2 linked regions of the Ammoniphilus sp. CFH 90114 genome follow. Each later gene encodes a partner of the first gene's protein in a complex. Links are inferred from orthologs where the notes say so. Each region holds a gene or a part of one and is shown on either strand. Other genes may lie near its edges.

What was found.
Region 2: the proteins of EIZ39_RS06820 (region 1) and smc are in contact, whole or in part, in a crystal structure (PDB 3ZGX), measured with the Bacillus subtilis proteins. The link is inferred for Ammoniphilus sp. CFH 90114 from one-to-one orthologs.

The regions. Positions count from the first base shown.
Region 1 is NZ_SDLI01000002.1:415,055-424,984, forward strand. The notes cover bases 4,809-7,692. They hold EIZ39_RS06820 (segregation and condensation protein A), read left to right. Parts: upstream 4,809-5,811; coding sequence 5,812-6,573; downstream 6,574-7,692. Other genes in these bases: lysA (diaminopimelate decarboxylase), read left to right, coding at 4,809-5,138; EIZ39_RS06815 (peptidylprolyl isomerase), read left to right, coding at 5,240-5,677; scpB (SMC-Scp complex subunit ScpB), read left to right, coding at 6,596-7,147; EIZ39_RS06830 (hypothetical protein), read left to right, coding at 7,219-7,563. Also shown: spoVAC (stage V sporulation protein AC), read left to right, coding at 1-187; spoVAD (stage V sporulation protein AD), read left to right, coding at 204-1,229; spoVAE (stage V sporulation protein AE), read left to right, coding at 1,226-1,579; spoVAEA (stage V sporulation protein SpoVABEA), read left to right, coding at 1,589-2,176; EIZ39_RS06805 (spore germination protein), read left to right, coding at 2,223-3,680; more of lysA, read left to right, coding at 3,816-4,808; EIZ39_RS06835 (D-alanyl-D-alanine carboxypeptidase family protein), read left to right, coding at 7,707-8,846; EIZ39_RS06840 (nucleoside recognition domain-containing protein), read left to right, coding at 8,840-9,436; EIZ39_RS06845 (spore maturation protein), read left to right, coding at 9,444-9,930. UniProt on the Bacillus subtilis protein: Participates in chromosomal partition during cell division. May act via the formation of a condensin-like complex containing Smc and ScpB that pull DNA away from mid-cell into both cell halves.
Region 2 is NZ_SDLI01000001.1:459,484-470,864, forward strand. Bases 1-4,077 are described here. They hold smc (chromosome segregation protein SMC), read left to right. Parts: upstream 1-307; coding sequence 308-3,877; downstream 3,878-4,077. Other genes in these bases: EIZ39_RS02420 (elongator complex protein 3), read left to right, coding at 1-191; ftsY (signal recognition particle-docking protein FtsY), read left to right, coding at 3,916-4,077. Also shown: more of ftsY, read left to right, coding at 4,078-4,920; EIZ39_RS02435 (putative DNA-binding protein), read left to right, coding at 5,010-5,363; ffh (signal recognition particle protein), read left to right, coding at 5,365-6,723; rpsP (30S ribosomal protein S16), read left to right, coding at 6,774-7,046; EIZ39_RS02450 (KH domain-containing protein), read left to right, coding at 7,073-7,300; EIZ39_RS02455 (YlqD family protein), read left to right, coding at 7,370-7,783; ribosome maturation factor RimM, read left to right, coding at 7,783-8,301; tRNA (guanosine(37)-N1)-methyltransferase TrmD, read left to right, coding at 8,302-9,045; rplS (50S ribosomal protein L19), read left to right, coding at 9,194-9,541; lepB (signal peptidase I), read left to right, coding at 9,657-10,250; ribosome biogenesis GTPase YlqF, read left to right, coding at 10,269-11,159; EIZ39_RS02485 (ribonuclease HII), read left to right, coding at 11,230-11,381. UniProt on the Bacillus subtilis protein: Required for chromosome condensation and partitioning.

The sequences.
Region 1 (9,930 bases):
TTCTGCGGTGCCGGTTACCGGGTTTGCTAATTCTGTTGCCGCCGCTGCCATTGAGCATCGAAGTGAGGGGTGGGTGCTCGGAGTTGGGGGAAATATGTTCAAGCTAGCCGGCGCTGTTATTGTCTACGGAGTTGTAGCTGCCTTTTTCATGGCTCTTATAAAAAAGCTATGGCTTCTTATGATTTAAAGTGGAGGGAGGGTATATGATGAACGTTCCGCCGCGTGTGAGCAGGCAAACATGGAGGTTCAGTAAAGATATCCGCATCATGGGTTCGGGTGTTGCTACAGGTCCTCTAGAAGGCCAAGGTCCTCTAGGAGAAGAGTTTGATATTGTTCACGAGGATAACTATGCGAACGAGGATTCTTGGGAAAAAGCCGAACGAAAAATGATGGCCCAAGCCACTGAAGTAGCCATTAAAAAAAGCAACATCACAGGTCAAGAAATTGATGTGATGTTAGCTGGGGATTTACTTAATCAGATTATCACTTCAAATTATACAGCAAGAGGGCTAGAACTTCCCTTGCTTGGTTTGTTTGGTGCTTGCTCTACCTCTATGGAAGGGTTGGCTCTTGCGGCAGCTCTTGTTGATGGAGGTTTCGTCAGGTATGCGTTAACGGGATGCAGCAGCCATAACTCAACGGCAGAAAGGCAATTTCGTTACCCTACGGAATATGGAGGACAAAAGCCCCCTCATGCTCAGTTTACCGTTACGGGGGCAGGAGCCTCAGTGGTAGGGTTAGGAGCTAGTGGACCCCGGATTACGCATGCGACCGTAGGGAAGGTAACAGATCTCGGGATAAAGGATCCGTTTGATATGGGAAGTGCTATGGCGCCAGCTGCAGCGGATACCATATCTACACACTTTAAAGATCTGGACCGGACTCCTCAAGACTACGATTTAATTGTTACGGGTGATCTAGGGAAGGTTGGCTATGCCATTCTCAAGGATATGATGATGGATCTTGGGTATGATATGACACCGCATTATAGCGACTGTGGTCTGATGATATACAGTCCAAGTCAGGACGTGTTCTCAGGGGGCAGTGGATGTGCTTCTAGTGCCGTGGTTACTTACAGCCATATCGTGAATGGATTACAAAATGGGAGATTTGGAAGAGTACTTGTTGTGGCAACGGGAGCGTTGTTTAGTCCAATAAGCTTTCAACAAGGTGAATCTATTCCTTGTATAGCCCATGGAGTGGTCATGGAGGGAGTGCAGGAAGGATGAGTGAATATTTCATTGCCTTTCTTGTCGGAGGAATAATTTGTCTCATTGGCCAGCTTATGCTCGATCTAACGAAGATGACTCCTGCACACGTGATGAGTACATTAGTGGTTGCTGGAGTAGTACTAGATGGGCTTGGGCTTTATGATCCCCTGATTGATTTTGCGGGGGCAGGAGCGACGGTACCAATAACCAGCTTTGGACATGCTTTGTACCATGGGGCATGGGCGGAGGCCGAGACGAATGGGCTAGTGGGTATTGTTACAGGAATATTTGAAGTGCCGAGTGCCGGTATCTCTTCCGCTATTGTGTTTGGATTTTTAGGTGCACTCGTCTTTAAACCGAAGGGGTGACGAAAAAAGATGAAACCAACCATGAGAGACATCATTATTATTACCGATGGAGATCAAGTTGCGCAAAAAGCTATTGAAGTTGTAGCCCATAATATTGGTGGTCGTTGTATATCGAGGTCAGGTGGAAATCCTACCCCTCTAACAGGTGAAGAGATTGTGGAGCAAGTGTTGAGAGCAAAGTATGATCCCGTTCTTGTAATGTTTGATGATAATGGAAATGGAAGTGAGGGGGATGGAGAACGAGCTCTAGAATATGTTGCTACTCATCCTGATATGAATGTATTGGGTATCGTTGCTGTAGCTTCTAACACTCCTATGGTGGACGGGATCGATGTCGACCTATGTGTCAATCTCGATGCACAGGTAACACAATGTTCTGTTGACAAAGATGGAGTGGAACATTGTGATCGAAAGACCCATATTGATGGGGATACCGTCGATGTACTAAGTCGTTTGAATGTACCGATTGTTGTAGGAGTAGGGGATATCGGAAAGATGCACGGACGTGATCATCATATCCATGGGGCGCCTGTTACTACTAAAGCAGTAGAAATCATCTTAGAGAGGAGTGGGTATCTTGGCAACGAAAGCTCCTGAGAAAGAGAAGGATAAGACCCGAGGTGCCGAGACAGGTAGCGCCCCGATAAAAAAGGGTTTGAAATTCTTTAAGAAAATAGAGTTAAACAAAAAACTGCTTAACGAACGCATTCAATCGGAAGTTAGTTATGATATGAAGTGTCGTGAGATGAATTTTGCCGAAAAAGACGTAGCCTTCTTTTATGTGAATGGTTTGATTGACGCCAAGCTAATGACCGTAATGGCTAATTTAATGTCGGATCTCAAGCGGGAAGAGGTCGTTCCAAATACAATTAAACACTTTTTAGAACGATATACCACGCATATGTCGGTTGAAACCGTAGAAAATTTCGATGAAGCGATAGATAAAGTGATGTGTGGTGTAGTCTTATTCCTTATTGAAGATGAGGATAAAGGATTACTGATCGATGCTAGAAGCTACCCCGGACGAAGCCCTGCTGAACCTGATACGGAACGGGTTGTACGTGGGGCACGCGACGGTTTTATAGAAAATATAGTTATTAACACAGCATTGACTAGAAGACGGATTCGTGACGAGAGATTGAGAATGGAAATGATCCAAGTCGGTACCCGTTCTAAAACAGATGTCTGTATTGCCTACTTAAACGATGTGGCTGACCCTGGTTTAGTGGATCTTCTTAAAGAGAGAATGCAAGAAATTAAAATAGACGGAATACCGATGGCAGAAAAGACTATTGAAGAATTTATTGTAGGCAAAAATTTAAACCCCTATCCATTAGTACGTTATACGGAGAGGCCAGACGTTGCTGCAATCCATCTATTAGAAGGTCATGTCTTAGTTTTTGTTGATACTTCCCCAAGTGTGATGATTACACCAACGACCTTTTTCCATCATGTCCAGCACGCTGAAGAATATCGTCAAAAGCCCATAGCTGGGGCATATCTCAGATGGGTTCGGTTCTTCGGGATCTTTGCTTCCTTATTTTTACTCCCCATCTGGTTATTCTATGCAATGAATAAAGGCTATTTACCTGCCGAGTTAGCGTTTATCGGGCCGAGGGAAACAGGAGCAATCCCTATATTTTGGCAATTTGTTCTGGCTGAGATTGGGATTGACCTCATGAGATTGGCTGCGGTACATACTCCCTCACCGTTAGCTACCGCAATGGGTTTAATTGCTGCCATTCTCATCGGGGAAGTAGCCATCAATGTAGGATTATTTATGCCTGAGACGATTCTATATTTGGCAGTGGCTTCTATAGGGATGTTTGCTACCCCTAGTTATGAACTCAGTCTTGCTAATCGTATGGTCAGGATTTTGTTACTTTCGGCAGTCTTCGTGTTTGGGTTACCAGGGTTCATGGTTGTAACGACTTTATTGGTCATTATGTTGGTAACAACGACTTCCCTGAATACGCCTTACCTTTGGCCATTTATTCCTTTTAACTTGAGTGCCATGAAAAATGTCTTAGTAAGGATGGCAGTTCCTACACTGAAAAAGCGCCCGAGCATTGTTCATCCGCAAAATAATTGGCGCCAATAGCCATGATGACAATTAGGCAGACAGGTTGTCACTTTTACAGTATAGTGGTATATTTTATAGATATATATGTTGAAATGAAATGGCGTTTTTATGCGCCTTTTTTTCGTAAATACGGGCCGAGGAGGGGATAGGGAAGTGTACCTACATGGAACTAGCAAAATAAATGAACAAGGCCATCTTGAAATAGGTGGTTGTGATACAGTAGAGCTTGCAAATAAGTTCGGTACTCCCTTATTTGTATATGATGAAGTACTAATCCGCCAAAAGTGTAGAGATTTTATGCATGCGTTCAAGGATACAGGCCTTTCGTTCCAAGTGGCTTACGCAAGCAAAGCGTTTATGTCCATGGCCATGTGCCGTTTGGTAGCAGAAGAGGGTCTTTCTCTTGATGTAGTATCCGGAGGAGAGTTATACACGGCTTTGAAGGCTGACTTCCCTGCTGACCGTATTCACTTTCATGGAAACAACAAAACACCCGATGAGATTGAAATGGCACTTGATGCAGAAATTGGCTGTTTTGTTGTAGATAATTTCTATGAGCTCGAACTTCTTCATGCCCTGGCGAAAGACCGAAAGAAAAAAGTAAATATTCTTTTGCGATTGACTCCTGGGGTATCGGCGCATACCCATGAATATATATCTACAGGACAAGATGATTCTAAGTTTGGTTTCAGTGTGACTAAAGGGCAAGCGTTGGAAGGCATGAAGCAGGCACTAACTATGGAATACTTCAATGTCCTTGGAATTCATTCTCATATTGGTTCGCAAATTTTTGAAACCAATGGGTTTGTCGCGGCTGTTGCCAAGTTGTCTGAGTTTCTATTTGACTTAAGACAGCAGACCGGTTACGAATTGAAGGTACTTAACCTTGGTGGAGGATTTGGTATTCGTTATACGAATGAAGACACTCCTCTGAAGGCTGGAGAATATATACAATCGATTACTAATGAGGTACGCAAGCAATTCCAAGAAGCCCATTATACACTCCCAGAGATCTGGATTGAACCAGGTCGCAGTATTGTGGGTGATGCAGGAACTACGCTGTATAAGACAGGGTCCGTTAAGACGATTCCTGGAATTCGCAAGTATATCTCTGTGGACGGAGGAATGACCGATAATATCCGCCCAGCCTTGTATCAATCACGCTATGAGGCCATGCTGGCTAACCGTGCGGGAGAAGCAGCAGACGACTTGGTTTCTGTCGCAGGCAAGTGCTGTGAATCAGGAGATATGTTGATCTGGGATATCAACCTTCCGACGGTGAACTCCGGGGATATTCTAGCTGTATCTTGTACGGGAGCCTATGGCTATGCCATGGCAAATAATTATAATCGGATTACTCGTCCTGCTGTTGTCTTTGTAAAAGACGGCAATGCTGAGATTGTTGTTGAACGCGAAACTTACGATGACATCGTGAAGAAGGATCGAATTCCAGCCAGTATGATGATCACGAAGTAAGCCCGAAGGACCGGTACACGCTGTACCGGTTTTCTTTTTTAGTTGGATTATCGTATAATCAAGTAGTATGTCTACATAATGGTAAAGGAGTGCTGTTACATATGAGTAAATATGCAGTGATTGATTTGGAAAAAGGTGGACAAGTTAAGGTTGAACTATTTGAGAATGAAGCACCTGGAACAGTAGAGAACTTCGAGAAACTTATTAAAGAAGGATTCTATAACGGACTAAACTTCCACCGTGTCATTCCTGGATTCGTAGCTCAAGGCGGATGCCCTCATGGTACGGGTACAGGTGGCCCTGGGTATACGATTAAATGCGAAACACAAGGTAATCCTCATAAGCATGAGCGTGGTTCTCTATCTATGGCGCATGCTGGAAAAAATACGGGTGGTTCCCAATTCTTTATCGTATATGAGCCGCAACCACACTTGAATGGCGTACATACCGTCTTCGGAAAAGTAGTTGAGGGAATGGAGTACGTAGACGATATTAAGCAAGGCGATAAAATGAAAGAAGTAACCATTGTAGAAGCTTAAGATTCTTTAGAGCTCACGACGTGATTGTTCGTGGGCTCTTTATTATAGTAACCAGCTATTTTAATCTATTCTAAACGACAAAATTTGTTGTATAATAGTCATCAGCCCAAAAGAAGCAGGCGAGGATGACGACGATGGCTTATGAAGTAAAGCTGAATACATTCGAAGGACCTCTAGATCTTCTCCTTCACTTAATTGATAAAGCCGAAGTAGATATCTATGATATTCCGATTACGCTTATAACGGAACAATATATGAATTACCTCTATATCATGCAGGAATTTCAGCTAGACATAGCCAGCGAGTTCTTGGTTATGGCTGCCACCTTGTTGGAAATCAAGAGCAAGCTGCTTCTTCCAAGAAAGGAAGAGCCTGCCTTTCAGCCGATGTTAGATTTAGAAGAAGAATATGACCCAAGAATGGAACTTGTTGAACGATTACTAGAGTACAAGAAATTTAAGTCTCTAGCAGATGAACTTAAGCACCGGGAGATTGGCAGAAGTAAAATCTTTACTCGCACTCCTGAGGACTTAACAGCCTACATGTCTATTGTAGAAGAGAATCCTGTAGCCGATGTAACATTGTATGATCTCATGGATGCTTTATCAAAAGTCTTTACGAAGTCAGGAAACTCTGAATCTAAACCTATGTCAAGGGTTCACCGCGATGAGGTGTCTGTAAAAGATAGAATGAGAGAAGTTCGTGATCTACTGTCTATGAAAGGCACGATCCCGTTTTCTAAACTATTTGCTGAATCTCCTATCAAGGCTGAGATTGTCACGACCTTTATGGCCATCTTAGAGATGATGAGAAAGCATGAAATTGTATGCGAACAAAACGCTCTCTTCGATGACATACTGATTTCTCTAAGCAAGGGAGGAGCCCACCGTGGATAGGTTGAATGAAAGTAAAGCAGTGATGGAGGGTTTGCTCTTTGTATCTGGGGATGAAGGAATAGATGCGAAAACGATAGCGGAGATTCTAGAAGTAGAGGAAGCTAGTGTGTTGGACATGCTCCATGAGATGCAAAAGGAGTTTAAAGAATCCGGCCGCGGCTTACAAATTATTGAGATTGCGGGTGCCTTCCAATTAACCACCCTACCTGAGCATGCCGTCTATTTCGAGAGATTAGCTAGTTCCCCAACTCATGCTACTCTGTCTCAAGCTGCTTTAGAAACCTTAGCGATTATTGCGTATAAACAGCCTATTACCCGTGCCGAGATTGAGGATATTCGTGGAGTCAAGTGTGAGAAGGCGATTAATACATTAATGAGCAAGAAGCTGATTCAAGAAAGGGGAAGGGCAGAGACAGCAGGACGTCCTATCCTTTATGGTACAACGAAGGAGTTCATGGACTACTTTGGACTTAAATCTATAAACGACTTGCCACCCATGCCATCCATTGCGGTGGACGAAGAAGTAGAACAAGAGGTAGATCTGATTTTCCAAAAATTAAAGGAAAAAGCGTAGAGAAATCTTTTGCAGTGCAAAATTTGTTTCTGGTATAATATGTTCTTAGTTAACGTGGAGGAGTGTCAAATATGATTCAAAATCTATATGATCAGATGTTAAATTACTTAAAGATGGAAGAAGAAATTGAGTTCAAAGAGTTTGATAGCTATTATAAGGAAGTTCTGTCTCTTCTTGAAAAGGAATATCAACAATATGATCAAGAGCAAGCTCTTTGGGCCCTCTTTATCATGGATAACATCAAAACCAACAGTGATTCTCGTGCACAGCGCAAATTCGCTGAAGCCAAAAAGTACAAGAAAATCTCTCAGCGTGCACAAATCTGGGTAGAAGCTCTTTTCATTCACTTAGTGAAGAGTGGAATGACCGATAAGGAAATCCACGACAAGATTGAAGCGATGTACGAGGCTGCTTAATAGCTTTTTATAAAAAATAACCGGACGTAAGAGTCCGGTTATTTTTTTTGTTTTTGTCTGTTTTCTTCATCCTCATCCAATGTGACATATCAAAATGGGATAAGCATATACTTGTACAAACTGCTTGATGTAAGGAGGATAAAATGTATCGGGGGAAAAAACGAACAGCGCAATTGATTTTATTTGCATATATTCTATCTTTATTTGCAATCCCTGTTGCGGAGGCAGCACCTTCGGTCTCTGCCCAAGCTGCTGCTGTTATTGATGTGGAGTCAGGGAGGATTTTATACGAGAAGCAAGGTCAGGAAAAAATGCGAGTAGCAAGTCTCACTAAGATCATGACCGCCATTGTAGCCATTGAAGAAGGAAAATTAGATGAGATGGTAACCGTGCCGGATTATGCAATAGGAACGGAGGGCTCTTCTATCTATTTGCGCCACGGGGAGAAGCTAACCCTTGAGCATCTGCTCTATGGCTTAATGCTTCGCTCGGGAAATGATGCAGCGGTAACGATTGCGGATCACATTGGTGGTTCGTTAGAAGGATTTGCCCGGTTAATGAATGAAAAAGTGGAATATCTGGGTCTAAGGCAAACTCACTTTACGAATCCTCATGGTTTGGATGATAGTAATCAGCATTTTTCCTCGGCGGTAGACATGGCACAAATTTCGGCTTATGCTCTGCGTAATGAGGATTTCAGAAAGATTGTATCAACCAAGGTCATGAAAATTCCGCAACACGGGGAGAAATGGGACCGTAAGCTAATCAATAAAAATAAGATGCTTAATCTCTATAACGGAGCAGATGGAGTCAAAACCGGCTATACGAAGCTAGCGAAGAGATGCCTCGTTTCTTCCGCGACAAGAGATGGAAGGCAGATCGCAGTTGTTACCTTGAATGCTCCGGACGATTGGAGTGATCATTCTCGTTTGTTGGATTACGGCTTCAAACAATTTAGTCGCACTGAAATTGTAGGCGAAAAGGAACCAGTGGATACGGACAAGGGATTAGTTACGGTCAATTCGTTCAATTATCCTCTGGCGGGTGGAGAAGAGAATAAAATTCGTAAGGTTGTTAAGATGGAAGACGGCTATAAAGAAATGCTGCCAGGCGGAGTAGCAGGGTACTTACATATCTATCTGGGTGATCAACAAATCGGACGAATTGGTTTAGTTTATTCAGGTGAAGAAAGGAGTACCTCGGGAACTGGACTGCAGGTAAGCCGTCTGAGCGAGATTCTGTCCACTCTTAAGTCGCTCATCTGGGGGGCTTATAAATGGTGAACTACATATGGCTGGGACTGATCCTTATAGGGATTGTTGTTGCAGGCATAAACGGAAAAATTGAAGTCGTCAGTGCAGCAGCCTTTGAGGGGGCTAAAACAGGAGTGACTGTCTGTTTTGGTTTAATCAGTATTCTTGCTTTTTGGTTAGGAATGATGAAAATAGCTGAAGATTCAGGATTACTAAAGAAGTTGCAAAGGCTATTAAGTCCGATTGCTCGGTTCTTGTTTCCAGACGTGCCTAGGGATCACCCTGCTATGGGTTATATCTTATCCAACATGAGTGCCAATATGTTAGGACTTGGCAACGCAGCAACACCGATGGGGATTAAGGCGATGCAAGAACTTCAAAAGCTTAGTCCCGATCCAAGAACAGCCACTCCAGCTATGTGTACGCTGCTTGCGTTAAATACCTCAAGTATTACCCTGATTCCAACCACGATCATTGCGATTCGACTTAACTATGAATCCACCAATGCAGTAGAGATTGTAGGTACGACACTTTTTGCAACGTTTGTTTCTACAGGTGTGGCTATTCTTTTTGACAAGTACTATCGTTATAGAACCCGCCGAACTCGGACGAAGGGGTGAAAGGACCTTGTACGAACTTATTAGTTATGCCTCCGTATGGGCAATACCTCTTATACTAGCCACCATATTAGTCTATGGAATGTATAAAAAGGTCCCGGTATATGAGTCTTTCACGGAAGGAGCTAAGGAAGGCTTCGGAACTGCCATTAAAATTATTCCTCATCTAGTGGGTATGCTTGTCGCTGTTTCGATCTTTCGTCAGTCTGGAGCACTGGATATGATTACATCCCTTTGCAAACCACTCTTAGACCTTCTGCATATACCGGGAGACATTCTCCCTCTTGCCCTTTTGCGACCGATCAGCGGTGCAGGGGCCTTGGCTGTAACGACTGATATTATGGCCACTCATGGACCTGATTCCTTCCTAGGAAGATTAGCATCAACCATGCAAGGCTCTACAGATACTACGCTTTATGTCTTAACCGTGTATTTTGGAGCCATTGGCATACGCAACTCCTTATACGCCCTAAAGGTTGGGCTACTTGCAGACGTTG
Region 2 (11,381 bases), on another replicon or contig:
GCATTCATCCAGCAGATGAAACAGCTGTAAGAGGAAGTCAGGGACGTAATTGGAAGGGATTTCTTGAAGCATGCAAGCCTTCATCTCCACAGCTTGTCCTAGACCGCTCTCTGCCTCGCCATGAAATCGAGTGTATTTGGAAGCAAGAAGACATAAGTAAATATCAGTTATCCTCCTTAGAATCCAGTTGACCAATAGACTGGATTCTTTGTCTTCTTATGGTTATGGCTAAAGTATGATAAAATAGTCAGGTCCACACATAGAAAACATCATGAAGTTTACATACATTGGGGTAGGGGGAAGGGACATGTACTTAAAACGCCTAGAATTAATAGGCTTTAAATCCTTTGCCAACCGGACAGAGCTGGAGTTTGTACCAGGAGTAACGGCTGTCGTAGGACCAAATGGAAGCGGAAAAAGTAATATATCCGATTCGATTCGTTGGGTACTAGGAGAGCAGAGTGCAAAATCTCTTCGGGGAAGTAAAATGGAAGATATTATTTTTGCCGGGAGCGATGCCCGTAAACCAGTTAATTATTGTGAAGTATCCTTGACACTAGATAATTCCGATCATACTTTAAAGATTGATTATAGTGAAGTGACGATTAGTCGTAGGGTATATCGTTCGGGTGAAAGTGAGTATTACATCAATAAGCAATCCTGCCGTCTCAGAGATATTATTGAGTTATTTATGGATACGGGAGTAGGGAAGGAAGCTTACTCTATTATTGGACAAGGACGAATCGAGGAAATCTTAAGCACAAAATCAGAAGACCGCCGAGGAATCATTGAGGAAGCGGCAGGAATAGTTAAATATAAAGCACGCAAGAAGGAAGCAGAAAAGAAATTAGATGAAACAGAAGCTAATCTGGTGAGAATTACAGATATTATTTCAGAGATCTCTGACCAAATTGAACCATTACAAGAACAGGCGAATAAAGCCAAGCATTTTCTGTCGCTCAAAAAACAGCTTAAGGAGCAGGAAATAGGGCTTTATGTTCACCAAATTGAAAACGTTAATTTGCTCTGGAATGAAACAAAAAAACAAGTATTACAATTTAAAGAACAGCATGCCGTAAAGTCATCAGAATTAAGTGCACTCGATGCAGAACTATCTAGCTGGCGATGGAAAATGAGTGAACAGGATGAATTGCTTGAACAATGGCAAGTAAAGCTTCTTCATGTCAGTGAGGAAGTAGAAAAAACGGAAGGAAAAAGAGAAGTTCTCCGCGAACGGAAAAAGAATGTTAGAGAAAATCATAAATTAGCTGTAGAAAAACAAAGCCAACTCAAAGGCCGCATCGAAGAATTAAACAAACAAGCAGAGAAGGAAGATCAGCGGCTTAAAGAACTGCATACTGAATGGGAAAGTGTAGAGCAACAACTTAAAGCTCAAGAAGGGTTGTTAGGAGAGGTAACAAAGGGATTAGCGACAGATGTAGAACAGCTAAAAAGTGACTATATTGAACTTCTAAATCAGGTCGCTTCCAGCAAAAATGATCTACGACACTGTGAACAAGCGATTGAGCAGTCCCTAAGGAAGCGAGAGAAGTTAAAGGAGCAGCTAGAGATTTTGGATCGTATGCAATCTGAGGTTAACTCGAAGAAAGAAGAAGCACAGAAACAACTCCATCAGACAGCTACAGCTATCGATCAATGTCTAAGCGCCTACAAACAAGGGGTACAAAAGTATAAGGAAAAGCAAAACCTCAAAGAGGAGCAGTCAATTTCCCTTCGCAAACTTGAGCAAAAAATGGACTCCTTGTCTTCACGAAGAGACGTGCTGCAAGAAATGCAATCAGCCTTTACAGGCTTTATGCAGGGGGTCAAGGAAATTTTGAAAGCAAGAGAAAATGGATTTCCTGGTATCCAAGGAGCGATTGCTGAACTTCTTTCTGTCCCTTCACAATACGAGACGGCTTTAGAGGTTGCGTTAGGTGGGTCTTTGCAGCATGTCGTAGTGGATAATGAGGCTGCGGGGAGAAAAGCCATCCAGTGGTTAAAAGAGAAACGTCTGGGTCGAGCTACATTTCTTCCTCTTGATGTCATTCGCTCAAGACGTGTAAGTCGACAGGATGAAACCCAACTTCTTCAATTGAAAGGGATTGTGGGGGTAGCATCCGACCTCGTTCAATGTGAGGAGAAGTATCAACATATCAGTGAGAACTTGCTTGGTTCTGTCATCGTAACGGAAACTCTCGAGCAGGCCAACCAAGCGGCTAGAAAAACAGGATACAGATATCGCTTTGTGACGTTAGACGGAGATGTAGTTAACCCTGGAGGGGCGATGACTGGGGGTACTGTACAACAAAAAAGCACCAATCTCCTAGGACGCTCGCGACAATTAGAAGAACTAGAACAAGCCCTGCAAACTACGACAGAAGAGAAACAGACCCTAGTCCTTGCGTTAGCGAAACTTAATCAAGAATTAACTGACATGGGACAAGAGCAAGAACAGCAACGTTTACAGGGAGAACAATATCGCCTGCAAGAGCAGGAAGCTAAAGGCCGATTAAGCCAAATTGATATGGAAGCCCAAAACTATAGTGAGCGCAAGAAAGTCCTAGATAACGAATGGAAAGCGGTCACGGAAGAAGAGAGGTTCCACCAGGAACGAAAACTAACGCTTGAGGAGCAATTAAGGACTTGGGCTGAGGAAGAAGGGGCTCTAAAGCAGCGGATTAGTGATATTGAGACACATCGCTCTCATTTGCAACATAGTAAAGAAGAGTATTCCAATGTCATTACGAATCTGAAGGTCAGATCCGCGGAGTTACGGAAGCAGAAGGAAGCGGTGAGTACAATTATTCAAAGGCTCAAAGAAGAGTCACAAACTCATCGTGCAGAATGGAATAATGGTGAAGAATATATTAAGAACCTTCAAGATTTGATGGAAGGAAACTTAGATAGCGAAGAACAGTTAGATCGGGTGATTCAACAGTTTCGAACGGAAAAAGAAGAGGTCGGTCAACAACTCCTTGTCCTTAAGCAAGAACGAGCGGAGACGATGCAGCAGATCGAAATCCTAGAAATTGAGACTAAGGGAAGCAGGAAACAAATTAAAGAATTAGAGGATCGTCTACATAAAGAAGAGATGAAAGCCGGTCGTTATGATGTAGAGTTGGACAATGTCCTTGCCAAGCTGCAAGAAGAGTACGAATTAACATATGAACTCGCTAAAGAAAGGTATGAGCTGCCAGTTGATCCACTAGCAACAGGAGAACTAGTGAATTCTTTAAAAAAGCAAATTCAGGGACTAGGATCCGTAAATTTAGGTGCTATTGAAGAATATGAACGGCAATCCGAGCGACTTCAATTTTTAACGGGACAAAGTAGTGATCTGGACGAAGCGAAACAAACGCTCTATAAGGTTATCGGGGATATTGAAGATGAGATGTCGAGGAGATTCCTAGAAACCTTTGAACAAATTCGTGGAGAGTTTCAACAGGTATTTACTCATCTTTTTGTTGGGGGAAGAGCAGATTTGCAACTCTCCGATCCTACTCAAATCTTAACAACGGGGATTGATATCGTTGCACAACCCCCTGGGAAAAAGTTGCAAAACTTAGCCCTTCTATCCGGTGGGGAGAAGGCTTTAACGGCCATTGCCCTTTTATTTGCTATTTTACGTGTAAAACCTGTTCCGTTCTGTGTACTTGATGAAGTAGAAGCAGCACTTGATGATGCGAATGTATATCGTTTTGCTGAATATTTACGTCAATTTAGCGGGCAAACTCAGTTTATTTGTGTCACTCACCGTAAAGGAACGATGGAGGGTGCAGATGTCTTATATGGTGTAACCATGCAAGAGTTTGGCGTTTCGAAACTCGTTTCGGTAAAATTAGAGGACAAGTCATTTATCTCAGAAACAGCCTAAGTAATCAGTGCGTGAAGGATAAAGGGGGCAAACTAATCATGAATTTTTTTAAAAAGTTAAAAGATACGATATCTCAAAAGACTGAGGAAGTTACCGTTAAATTTAAAGACGGCTTAACCAAGACGAGGGATGCCGTCGTAGGGAAAGTCGAAGACCTCGTGCGCCGTTACAAGAAAATCGATGAAGAGTTCTTCGAAGAATTAGAAGAGATTCTGATCTCTGCAGATGTCGGTGTGAACACGGTAATGGAGCTAGTCGATGATCTCCGCAAGGAAGTCAAAAAACAACGAATAGAAGATGCAGGACAGCTAAAGCCTCTTATCTCCGAAAAACTAGTGGGTCTTTTTAAAGAGAATACCGCAGACTATGGACTCCATATTCAAGAAGGACGTCTGAATATCATTATGTTTGTAGGGGTTAATGGAGTAGGGAAGACAACCACAATAGGCAAGATGGCTCATATGTTCAAACAACAAGGAAAAAAAGTCATTCTCGCAGCAGGGGATACGTTCCGTGCAGGGGCCATTGAGCAATTAGAAGTGTGGGGACAGCGTGTTGGAGTAGAGGTAGTGAAGCATCAAGCAGGGGCAGATCCAGCTGCAGTTGTCTATGATGGGATTGCTGCTGCTCGTTCAAGAGGAGCTGATATCCTATTATGTGACACAGCGGGTAGATTGCAGAATAAAGTCAACCTGATGGAAGAGTTGAATAAGGTTTACCGAGTGATTGCCCGGGAGATACCTGATGCTCCGCATGAAACCCTGCTGGTTCTAGACGCGACAACAGGACAGAATGCAATGAATCAAGCAAAAGCATTTGGTGAAGCTACCAAAGTATCGGGAATTGTACTTACTAAACTTGATGGAACCGCAAAAGGTGGAATTGTCATTGCTATCAGTAATGAGTTGAAAACTCCTGTAAAGTATGTAGGATTAGGTGAGAAAATGGATGATTTGCAGCCATTCGACCCTGAACAGTTTGTACATGCTTTGTTCACTGGGTTTATGGATGAGTCATCCGTAGAAGAAGAAACAAACGCGTAAAGTTTTTTTCTTGACAATCGATGTGCAAATGAGTAATATAGATTCCTGTAAGAGATTTTTAACCAATCCTTCAGCTTTGGGGGAATACAATGCTCGAGAAAACGAATCGGGTAAACCTATTATTCGACTTCTATGGTCCAATACTTAAGGATCGACAGAGGCAGTTCCTCGAGATGTACTATAGGGAAGATCTTACCTTGAGTGAAATTGCTGAAGTTATGGAAGTAACACGTCAAGCGGTGTACGACCAGGTGAAGCGAACGGAAATCGTTCTAGAACAATATGAAGACAAGCTCCAATTGTTGTCCCGATACCAAGAAAGGCAATCGAGAATCAATCGACTTCTAGATCTTCTAGATTCTGATCCGCCTGAATGGGACTCGGAGAACATTCGGACTTTAGTTAAGGAACTGGCTGAGTTGGAATGGAGTGAGGAGGCATAACATGGCCTTTGAAAGTTTAGCCAATCGACTGCAGGCAACCTTTGACAGGTTGCGAGGCAGAGGAAAAGTGACAGAAGACGATGTCAACGAGATGATGCGGGAAGTCCGCCTTGCCTTGTTGGAAGCAGATGTTAATTTTAAAGTAGTCAAGGAATTTGTTGCCAAAGTGAAGGAACGCGCCATTGGACAAGAGGTTCTTAAATCTTTGAGTCCAGGGCAACAAGTAATTAAAGTGGTGAACGATGAACTGACAGAGCTTATGGGCGGAACGCAGAGCAAGATTGCACATGCCAATAAGCCCCCAACTGTCGTTATGATGGTTGGATTACAAGGTGCAGGGAAAACGACCACGACTGGTAAACTAGCCAAACATCTTCTCAAGCAAAACCGCAAGCCTCTCCTTGTTGCAGGAGATATCTATCGACCTGCCGCGATCAAGCAGCTACAGGTGCTTGGTGAACAGTTAAAGGTTCCGGTGTTTTCTCTTGGCGACCAAGTCAGTCCTGTCGAGATTGCAAAGCAAGCCATAGAGAAGGCTAAAGCGGATCACCATGATTATGTTCTCATTGATACAGCCGGTAGACTTCATATTGACGAGACGCTAATGGACGAGTTGAAGGACATAAGGAGTTCTGTTAATCCACATGAGATTTTACTTGTAGTCGATGCGATGACAGGTCAGGATGCAGTGAATGTAGCGGAAAGCTTTAACAGTCAGCTTGAACTTACAGGAGTCGTATTAACCAAGCTTGATGGGGATACAAGAGGCGGTGCCGCACTGTCGGTTAAGGCTGTCACAGGCAAGCCGATTAAGTTTGCGGGGATGGGCGAGAAGATGGATGCATTAGAGCCATTCCACCCGGACCGTATGGCTTCCAGAATTCTTGGAATGGGCGATGTTCTTTCCTTAATTGAGAAGGCACAAGAAGCTGTGGATCAGGAAAAAGCCAAGGAAATGGAGCGTAAACTTCGTAAGGCGGAATTTACGTTTGAAGATTTTCTTGAGCAGATGGCCCAGGTTCGCAAGATGGGGCCTCTGGAGGATTTGCTAGGCATGATTCCCGGAATGAATAAGATGAAGGGCATGCAAGATTTGAAGATCGATGATAAGGCAATTAACCGTGTTGAAGCCATCGTGAAATCAATGACGACAGAAGAAAAGCAAAATCCAGAGCTACTGAAGAATTCCAACCGCAAAAAGCGTATTGCTAAGGGAAGCGGGACAACTGTACAGGAAGTGAACCGATTCATTAAGCAATTTGAGGATATGCGGAAGATGATGAAGCAGTTTGGTAAGATGGCCGACCAAGCCAAGAAGAAAAAGGGAAAAGGGATGTTTAAATTTCCTTTTATGTCCTAGTACAACAACAAAACTAATTAAACAAAACCATTTAGGAGGCAAGATTAATTATGGCAGTAAAAATTCGTTTAAAGCGTATGGGTGCAAAGAAAACTCCTTTCTATCGTGTAGTAGTAGCAGATTCTCGTTCTCCTCGTGACGGACGTTTCATCGAAGAAATCGGATACTACAATCCAGTTGCTCAACCTGCTGTAGTAAACATCGATCAAGAGAAAGCTGTGAAGTGGATGTTAACAGGTGCTCAACCAACTGACACCGTTCGTAACTTGTTCAGTAAAGCAGGAATCTTAAAGCAAGTACACGAAGCTAAGTACCAGAAGTAAAGATTATTCTTGAGGGAGGGCTCTAAGTGAAGCCATTGATCGAAGTAATTGCCAAAGCATTAGTAGATCACCCTGGAGAAGTTCGCATCAAGGAAGTAGATAAAGATCGCTTAACCGTATTTGAGTTGTCCGTCCATGCGGAAGATATGGGCAAGGTCATTGGCAAACAAGGACGCGTAGCGAAGGCTTTGCGTACGGTAGTTAATGCGGCAGCCGTGAAGGAAAATAAGCGAATTACGATTGATATAGTATAACACTCAAGAAGCTGGGATGCCTGAACTTTAAGGATATTCCCAGCTTTTTATATATAAGGAGGTATCCTTATGAAGCTTAAGCGCCCCGTATTACTTAAGATGATTCTTACTCCTGATTTACGTAAGAATCTTCAGGAGGAGTATAATGGCTATATTCGGAAATTCGAAGTAGAGTTGGAGCAATTGCATTTTCAAAGTAAAAAATGGATCCTAGAAGCCCAAAAGAAAGGTCCAGAAGCTCAAAAGATTGTGCAAGAACGGTTAAAGAAAGAAGAAAAAGCACGTTTAGATAAAGTGAAGCAGTACAAGGAAATGCTTCATCAGCTCTCCCTTTTGCCAGATGAGTCGGAAATCCTCCATTCCCAACTGGACGGTGAGGTAGAGGTAAGCGTAGGGGATCATTGGGATAAACTAATCGGAAAGTGTGAAATTATTGTGCGTGATGGAATTGTGATTGAGATTCGAAACGGAGGAGAGAAATAATGTCGACTCGTTATTATGAGGTTGGAAAGATTGCAAATACCCATGGTATAAAAGGAGAACTGAAAATTCACTCGGTGACGGATTTTCCTGAAGAACGCTATAAAAAAGGAAGTCAGTTGTTATTATTTCACCCTAATCTATCAGAACCCTTAACCGTTACTGTAGAGGCAGCCCGACTACAAAAAAATACATATATTATAAAGCTTAAGGAATACGGAAATATCAATGACGTTGAGAAATATAAGGGTGGTTCTCTAAAGGTTGCAGAGGACCAGAGATTGGATTTAGAGGAAGACGAATTTTACTATGACGATATCATGGGGTGTGAAGTTTGGACAGATGAGGGGAATCAGTTAGGTTTAGTGAAAGAAATTATCACAACAGGAGCAAATGATGTATGGGTAGTAAAAACGAAAGAAGGAAAGGAAGTCTTATTGCCTTACATCGAAGACTGTATTCTCAATGTCGATATCGCCAATAAGAAAATAACCGCTCATATCATGGAAGGGTTGATGTAGGTGCGTATTGATATATTAACCTTGTTTCCTGAGATGTTTTCAGGGGTACTTGGCAGCAGTATTCTTGGAAAGGCAGCAGAAAAAGGACTTGTTCAATTTCGAGCCCTGAATTTTCGGGAATTCTCTGTTAATAAACATGGACAAGTCGATGATTACCCCTACGGTGGCGGAGCAGGTATGGTGCTTCGGCCTGAACCGCTGTTTCATGCTGTTGAATCATTAACGGAAACGATAGGGAAGAAGCCTAGAGTCATCCTCATGTGTCCCCAAGGAGAGCGCTATACCCAGAAGAAAGCCGAAGAGCTGGCAACGGAAGATCACTTGATCTTTCTGTGTGGACATTATGAAGGATATGATGAGCGGATACGTGAGCATCTGATTACCGATGAAATATCCATAGGTGACTTCATATTGACCGGTGGGGAGCTTCCAGCGATGACGATCATAGATAGTATTGTAAGACTAATGCCAGGTGCCCTTGGAAATGAAGTATCTGCTCATACCGATTCTTTTAGCACAGGAATGTTAGAACATCCGCACTATACCAGACCGGCAGAATTTAGGGGATGGAAGGTTCCTGATATCTTACTTTCAGGACATCATGCGAAGATCGAGGAATGGAGAAAAAAAGAGTCGCTCAAACGAACCTTGCAACGAAGACCTGAACTCCTTAAGGAAGTGTTGAAGGAAAGACCTGAATTGGTAAAATTATTGGATGAGGTAAAAAAAGAAGTACAAAAATAGGGAAAAGCTTTAGGTTGAAAAGCAAGTTTAACTGTGTTAGAATATTTTTTGTTGGGCTTTTGGCCCGTATTACGGTGGTCCGCTGTCGTTTGAGAAGACTTAAGTCCTTACCTCACGATATGAACGCTGGTTGGAAGGAGGAAATAATATGAAGCAAATTCTTCGCGAAATTACTCAAGAACACTTGAAGTCTGACATTCCTGCATTCCGTCCTGGAGACACTGTACGTGTACACGTAAAGGTTATCGAGGGACAGCGCGAGCGTATCCAGCTTTTTGAAGGCGTGGTTATCAAGCGTCGTGGAACAGGGGTAAGCGAAACTTTCACTGCTCGTAAGATCTCTTACGGAGTAGGTGTTGAGCGTACATTGCCGTTGCACTCCCCTAAGATCGATAAGATCGAAGTGGTTCGTTTTGGTAAGGTTCGTCGTGCGAAGCTTTACTACCTACGTGACCGTGTGGGTAAGGCAGCACGTATCAAAGATCGCCGCAGATAATGTTGAAAGGAGCTTGGGTTCAAGCTCCTTTTTTCAGCTTATACGGAAGTTTGTTAATGTTGATGTGAAATTTTACATATCATTTATTATATCGAGTTTTTAGGGAGGAGAAGGCATGGAACATCAAGACACCAACCAACAAGAACAAACGCTCAAGCAAGAGAAGCCCAAGAACGAAGTGTGGGAGTGGTTGAAGGCATTAGCCATTGCGGTTGTTCTAGCTTTTGTTATTCGTTCCTTCTTGTTTGCTCCTTTTGTGGTGGACGGAACTTCCATGATGCCGACCCTGCATGATCGGGAACGCTTAATTGTTACGAAGCTTATTTATTTCATTCAAGAACCATCCCGTGGGGACATCATCGTGTTCCATGCTACGAAGGAACGAGATTATATCAAACGAGTGATAGCCGTTGGCGGTGATAAGATTGAGATGAGGGAAGATCAGCTCTATCTTAATGATCAACCAGTAGATGAACCTTACCTTGATGAGTTTAAACAGCAAGCCCTGAATGAGGGTTATCCGCTAACAGGTGATTTTGGACCAATTGATGTTCCTGAGGGTGAAATCTTTGTAATGGGGGATAATAGAAGAAATAGTAAAGATAGCCGTGCTATAGGTACGGTTCCCCTAGATACCGTTGTAGGAAGAGCTGATGTGGTGTTCTGGCCTTTACCAGATTTTCGCTTCCCAAATAAAACAGACAAATAATAAGCAGGTGAGTAGTATATGACCATTCAGTGGTTTCCGGGGCATATGGCTAAAGCCCGAAGACAAGTAACGGAAAAACTGAAACTCATTGATGTGGTAATTGAGCTCTTAGACGCAAGATTACCCTTATCAAGTCGTAATCCGATGATCGATGAAATTGTGAAAGATAAACCGAGATTAGTTCTTTTAAATAAGACTGATCTGGCTGATCCAAAGATTACTGATCAGTGGATCGAATATTTTCGTTCCATAGGTCTGGCAGCATTAGGCATTGATGCTCTTTCAGGAAAAGGCGTACAAAAGATTCCTGATCAGTGCAGGAAGTTAGTAGAACCTGTAATGGAAAAGCGCCGTGCAAAAGGGATGAACGATCGTGCAGTACGGGTAATGATCTTAGGTATACCGAATGTAGGCAAGTCTTCCCTCATTAACCGTCTCGCTGGGAAGAAGGTAGCCCAGACAGGAGACAGACCCGCTGTAACCAAGTCTCAACAGTGGGTGAAGATGACGGATGGGCTAGATTTGTTGGATACGCCAGGGATCCTCTGGCCAAAATTCGAAGATCAGCTTGTTGGTTACAGACTCGCTGCAAGTGGAGCGATAAAGGATGAAATCTTGGATGTCGGTGAAGTATCTTTATTTGTCACGGAATATATGCGTATGTATTATCCTGACCAGTTGCTTGAACGATTCAAGATGAAGGATATCCCCGAAGATCGGATTGAGCTTCTAGAGGAGATTGGAAGAAAACGCGGGTGTATTATGGGAAGAGGCCAAGTCGATTATGACAAAGTAGCCCAGCTTATTCTCCGTGAACTACGCTCTGGAAAGATGGGGTTAATATCTCTAGAGAGGCCGGATGATCAATTCTCCATTGAAATCCTGCGGCCTGAGCTAGCAGAAACATGATACAATGAACGTACAGGATCTTCCTGTACGTTTTTTTAGTTTCACATGGTTAAGAAAGGAAAGAAGCATCATGGTTGATCTACATAGTAAAACGATAAAAGAAATTAAAGATATTTTAAATGAAGATGTTCATCCCGACTTACTACTTGCCCTTGCCGGTGACACCAGACAGGGAGTTAGACAGCTGGTGTCCCAATATCAGAAGAAGATGGAGCGTGAACG